Linked DNA regions of Spartinivicinus marinus. The protein of the gene in region 1 interacts with the protein of each later gene in a pairwise test. Links are inferred from orthologs where the notes say so. Each region holds a gene or a part of one and is shown on either strand. Other genes may lie near its edges. The genes, in order: OQE68_RS24685 and recJ.

Region 1 (3,206 bases):
AGCACAATGAAAGACTTAAGCAAATACAAAATTGGCGCATCGATTGGATACAGTTATGGCGATGCATTTGCTAAGGCTGAAGCGGATAAACTCATCAACGTTGCACGGACAGCCAAAGATGAGACTAGCTTAAAAAAATTAGCCGCAGGCCGTATTGATTTATTCCCTGCCACCTTAGAAGTAGGCTATGCATTAATCGCTGATAAATTAGACGAAGCTTCAGGTAAACTTTTAACCAATCACCCTAAACCATTACGAGAAACCAGCTACCATTTAATTCTCAGCAAAAAAGTAGCCAATAGTGAAGAGCTTATCAAAAAATTTAATGAAGGCTTGGCAAAAATCAAAAGCTCTGGTGCTTACGATAAAATGCTAACAGATAGTATTGATGGTAAGTATCGTCCATGACACAACCCTTCATTGAAAGTTGCTGACGTTCAATGCTAGAAGCCGTTTGGTTTGATAGCTCTCAATGTCTATGTAGACTAGTACAAACTGCTTCTAGAAAAGTTGGCGCCTCCTCAACAACCTGTTAGCATACTGTATGGAATCACAGTAGCAAGAATACAGTATGCGTTTGTTTATTGCCGAAAAACCCAGTTTAGGCAGAGCCATTGCCGATGTACTCCCCAAGCCCCACCAAAAAGGGGATGGTTATATTCAGGTCGGCAATGGTGATTACGTCAGTTGGTGTATTGGTCACTTACTTGAACAAGCACAACCTGATGTCTATGACCCTGCCTATAAACATTGGAAGCTGGAGCACTTACCAATTATTCCAGAACAGTGGCAACTAACTCCCAAAGCAAAAACTAAAAAGCAGCTGGGTGTCTTACGCAAATTAATAAAACAAGCAGACCAACTCATCCATGCTGGCGATCCCGATCGAGAAGGTCAGATTTTGGTCGATGAAGTCATTAACTTTATTGGTGTTTCAGCAGCAAAACGAGCTAGCATCCAACGCTGTCTAATCAGTGACTTAAACCCAAATTCAGTTCGAAGAGCCCTGGCCAATTTACGGGATAACCGTGACTTTATCCCCCTTGCGACGTCTGCTCTAGCCCGTGCCAGGGCCGACTGGCTTTATGGTATTAATATGAGTCGGGTGTGCTCTATCCAAGGCAGAAAAGCGGGCTATCAAGGGGTACTTTCAGTTGGCCGAGTACAAACCCCCTTATTAGGTTTAGTGGTTCGGCGCGATCAAACCATCGAAAACTTTGAGCCAAAGCCCTACTACGAAGTATTTGCACTACTAAAAACAGAAAAAGGTGAACAATTTAGAGCCAAATGGCAACCCAGCGAAGCCTGCCAGCCTTATCAAGATGAAGAAGGACGAGTTCTATCCAAAAAGCTGGCTGAAACTGTCGTCAAGCGGATTACTGGCCAACCAGGGCTGATTACCGCTGCAACCAAAAAACGTAAACAACAAGCGGCTCCCCTCCCCTATAATTTATCGGCTTTACAAATTGATGCAGCCAATCGTTTCGGCTTAAATGCCCAACAGGTGTTGAGTACCTGTCAGGACTTATACGAAAAACATAAACTGATTACCTACCCGCGTTCAGACTGTCGTTATTTACCTAGAGAACACTTCAACCAAATACATACTGTCACTGCCGCTATTAATCAAGTATGCGTTCCACTACGAAAAGCAGTCGCTGAGGCTGATTTATCCTTAAAAAGCAAAGCGTGGAACGATAAAAAGGTAGAGGCACATCATGCCATCATCCCCACAGAACGAAAGCTCGACCCCAGTCGTTTATCTAAAATCGAGTTACAAATCTATGAGTTAATCGCCAAACAGTACCTCGCGCAGTTTTACCCTGCTTGGCAATACGATGATCGAAGAATAGAAATAGAAATCAGTGGTGGACAGTTTATTGCTACAGCAAGACAAACGGTAGATTTAGGCTGGAAAAAGCTATTTACTAAAAATAATGGCAAAGCAAACGATAAACTAAACAATCAAAATAACCTCAAGGAACAAAGTAGTGAAATTAAAGGCGATGACAACAACCACGATCAAGAAGCACAGCAGAAATTACCTAACTTAAAAAAAGGCGATGTGGTCCAGTGTATTAAAGGCGAGTTAGCCGAACGAATGACCCAGCCCCCCAAACCATTTTCTGATGCGACTTTATTATCCGCCATGACAGGCATCGCCCGATTTGTTAAAGCCCCTGAAATCAAAAAAATCTTAAGAGAAACCGATGGCCTCGGTACCGAAGCCACCCGCGCGGGTATCATTGAATTATTATTTAAACGACAATTTTTGATTAGACAAGGCAAGCAAATTCGTTCAACTGAAACCGGCCGCCAGCTTATTGAAAGCCTACCAGACGTGGCTACCACACCCGATATGACCGCCCAATGGGAATCACAACTAACATCCATCAGTAACAAAGAAACCAGTTATAACAGTTTTATGGGAGCCCTCTCCCATGCTTTGCCAACATTAATTACCCAAGTTAAACCTGAATCCTTTCGAGGCTTAAAAGGACAAGGCCAGAACCAAATAAAGCGTAAATATACTCGAAAAAAACAGATGAAATAATGAGTCACAACCCTCTATATTAGTTAAACTGCAAAGTACATTAGGGAACAAAACACTGACCGAAAGGATATAAAAATAATGAACAGTCAAAATAATAGAGCAATAGCTATTTCAATTTCAGAACAAGTAAAAGAAATAGTACAAACGCTTTATACTCCGCCCAATGACTGGCCTCAGATATTTCAAATGTTTCAAGGATTACACCAAACACCACCCACAGCCTGGCAACTCAATGATCATTATTATGTGGTGGCTGACTACCCAACGGTACAGCATGTGTTAAGGTCAGATGACTTTTCATCTAACCGGGTAAGAGGTATTTTTAAGCAATCAAACACTGATCCAGCTGCCTACGAGCAGTTAATCCAAGGCTTCGAAAACTGGATACTGTTTAAGGATGGTGAGTCTCATACCCTACTAAGGCGCTGCACTAACCAAGCATTTAGCCGCCAAATGCTAGATATTATGCTACCGATGATGGAAGAATGTGTTGATTTCTTATTAAGCCCTTTTTTAGCTCAACCAAAGCCTGTCACCTTTGATCTAATCAAGGAAGTGGCCTTTCCCTTACCCATGCTAGTCATTGCTAAAGCACTTGGCGCCAAAGCGGAAGATGCCTTATACCTAAAACAACTCTCTGATCGTCTGACTC
Region 2 (3,292 bases), 4.5 Mb from region 1 along the record:
AATTTCAGGTGAAACAAATACTGATGCAAATGAGGTATGTCGTCGATTACCAGAATCAAAAGGTGACTTTCTCACTAGCCGATGTACGCCAGTTTCGGTTCTAAGCCAACCAAATGCATAATCACCCGAAAACTGAATGGTGGCACTTTTAATACCAGCCACATCACCGGCTGATACTTCAATCAAATCAGTTTTAAAACCTTTTTGCTCACCCCAGCGCAAATACATCCGTAGTAGCATATTGGCCCAGTCCTGAGCTTCTGTGCCACCAGAACCGGCTTGAATATCAAGATAGGCATTATTGGGGTCCATCTGGCCAGAAAACATCCGCCGGAACTCAAGCTGACCAAGTAAGTTCGACATTTCACTTAGCTCAGCCTCTACTTCTGTTACTGAATCGGGATCATTTTCATCAATCGCCATATCCAGTAACTCTTTAGCATCATCAACACCCTGGGAGAGTTTATCAATCGTGCCTACGACTGACTCTAACTGAGACCTTTCTTTACCTAGTGCCTGCGCCCGCTCAGGCTCATTCCAAACACTGGGGTCTTCTAGCTCACGTTCAACTTCAACTAGCCGTTCCTGCTTGCCAGCATAGTCAAAGATACCCCCTGAGTACTTCAGTACGGTGCTTTAAGTCATCAATCGTTTGCAGGATCGGATTAATTTCTTGCATTGAGAATAGTTTCCAAAAAATCTTGCGTAAAAAAGCTGGCATTTTAACCGAATGCCAGCCATTTAGAAATGGAGAATCAATGTCTGTTTGGCTTTACAGGATCAATATACTCAATCATCAGCTGTAAATTCTGCTTACCCCGAAAATAGTTCACATCAAGTTTATAGGCTAGCTTGACCTGCGCGATAGACTGATCAGGCCACACCGTTAAATCAACATTAAACGCAATAGCATCAACAAATAACTCTCCGCTAAGGTGTTTTAATAATAGTTTTAAGTGCTTTTCACCCACTATGCGCTGTTGAACAACTTGAAAATATCCCTGAAAAACCGGCTCAGGGAAGTGCTGCCCCCACGGCCCTGCCTCTCTTATTAAAGATGCCAGATATAAGTTAATTTCGTGGCAGCCTAGCTCGCCATCGGTTAATACTTCCGCTTCCAGCTGCTCTTTAGTCAACTGGCTGGCAGCCACTTCTTGGAAGGCCTGGCTAAAAGCTGCAAAATTTTCATGCTTAATGCTAAGACCTGCTGCCATCGCATGACCACCAAACTTAATAATCAGTTCAGGATATTTTTTATCCACCACATCCAGTGCATCACGAATATGGAAACCAGGAATAGAGCGAGCAGAGCCTTTAATTTCCCCATTATCTCCTTCAGCAAAAGCAATCACTGGGCGATGGGTTCGCTCTTTAATTCGGGCAGCTAAAATGCCAATAACACCTTGGTGCCAAGCTGCATCAAATAAGCAAATACCCGTTGGCAGCCGCTCCTCTTGATCCAGCTGTAATCGCTGCAATTCAGTTAACGCCTGTTGTTGCATATCAGACTCAATCTGCTTGCGATCACGATTTAATTCATCTAGTTGGAAAGCAATTTCTCTTGCTAGTTGATGATCATTTGTTAGCAGGCACTCTATACCTAAGGACATATCATCCAAACGCCCAGCAGCATTTAATCTTGGCCCTACAGCAAAACCCAGATCGGTTGCAACCAGTTGTTCCCGATGCCGACCAGCTACCTCAATAAGCGCTAAAATACCTGGCCGGGCTTTCCCTGCACGAATCCGTTTCAACCCTTGCTGAACCAGTATTCGATTATTGTCGTCCAATGGCACCACATCAGCGACTGTTCCTAATGCCACAATATCCAGAAAATTTGCCATATTGGGTTCTGGTCGAGTAGCAAACCAATTCCGTTCACGTAGCTGCTGCCTAAGCGCTACCATCACATAAAAAATCACACCAACCCCAGCTGGATTACGACTGGGAAAATCACAGCCCGGCTGATTGGGATTTACAATAGCATCAGCCTGGGGCAGTTCAGCACCTGCTAAATGGTGGTCAGTGACTACCACTTTAATTCCTTGCTCTTTTGCGAACTCTACCCCAGCAATACTGGAGATCCCATTATCAACGGTAATGATTAACTCAGGCTGATACTTCAGTGCTTCTGCAACAATTTCTGGCGATAAGCCATAGCCATACTCAAACCGATTCGGTACTAAATAGTTAACTTTTTCTGCACCCAATGCTTTCAGTGCTAACACAGCCAAAGCACTACTGGTTGCTCCGTCAGCATCAAAGTCACCAACAATCAAAATTTGTTGTTGAGCCTCAATAGCCTCTGCAATTACCTCAACAGCTCGCTCAATTCCTTTAAGTGAGGTAAATGATAAAAGGGCTTGTAGAGAGTGATTAAGTTGTTTTTCTTCACTGATTCCTCTCGCGGCATAAATACGTTGCAATACGGGGTGAAGGGAATCCGAAAACTGGCATCGACTAAGATCAAAAGAACGTTGGGTTATGCGTTTTTGCATAGAGGCTTTCTATAAAGATATCTGACTAAAAAGTGCTTGAAAAATATGAGCTGTGTTTTTTTAGTTAAGATAGGCAAATGCCTATCTCTTTAGGGCACTACTAAAAATAAACATTTTCGCGTAGCCCTTAAATAAATGTAGTTTATATACCCAAAGCGTAGGGATAAATCATTCGCGAAGGGTATAAACTCATCTATTTTTTATTTAAAAAAGCGCCCATGAGTTTGAATGTACTGTTGTACATCAGCCAGTTTATTTTCCAGCACCTGGTAGCGCTCTTGCCGCTCAAATAAATCCGTTAGGTGATGAGGTAGCGCTGGGCTGGCCAGTCCAGCTTGCAAAATAGCATCTGGGAATTTAACCGGATGAGCAGTTGCCAATGTCACCATTGGCGCCGCTTGATTAGTTCGGCAACTCCGCGCCGCTTTTACACCAATTGCGGTATGAGGGTCTAGCAAATAGCCTGTTTCGGCATAAACCTGGTTAATCGTCGAGACAGTTTCTTCATCTGAAACCCGACAACTACTGAATAATTGTTGCGCCTGTTCCCAGCGGTAAGACTCAATACTAATAGTACCTTGCTCGTTAAACTGCTCCATTAAACCTGCAATTGCTTGCCCATTACGACCATGCAAATCAAACAGTAAACGTTCAAAGTTGCTGGAAATCATGATATCCATGCTAGGCGATAACGTTGGGTGCAACTGCTCTTTAGCATACTGATTACCACTGATAAAGCGGTGCAAAATATCATTGCGGTTAGTGGCCACCACTAGTTGATTAATTGGCAAGCC

The links.
Region 2: the proteins of OQE68_RS24685 (region 1) and recJ interact in binary tests that used the Escherichia coli proteins (3 or more experiments, as listed by UniProt). The link is inferred for Spartinivicinus marinus from one-to-one orthologs.

What each region holds. Positions count from the first base shown.
Region 1 is NZ_JAPJZK010000001.1:5,537,466-5,540,671, reverse strand. Bases 189-3,062 are described here. They hold OQE68_RS24685 (DNA topoisomerase III), read left to right. Parts: upstream 189-571; coding sequence 572-2,554; downstream 2,555-3,062. Other genes in these bases: OQE68_RS24680 (cytochrome P450), read left to right, coding at 2,633-3,062; OQE68_RS24690 (substrate-binding periplasmic protein), read left to right, coding at 189-408. Outside these bases: more of OQE68_RS24690, read left to right, coding at 1-188; more of OQE68_RS24680, read left to right, coding at 3,063-3,206.
Region 2 is NZ_JAPJZK010000001.1:1,002,595-1,005,886, forward strand. The notes cover bases 128-3,087. They hold recJ (single-stranded-DNA-specific exonuclease RecJ), read right to left. Parts: upstream 2,499-3,087; coding sequence 756-2,498; downstream 128-755. Other genes in these bases: thrC (threonine synthase), read right to left, coding at 2,699-3,087. Also shown: more of thrC, read right to left, coding at 3,088-3,292. UniProt on the Escherichia coli protein: Single-stranded-DNA-specific exonuclease.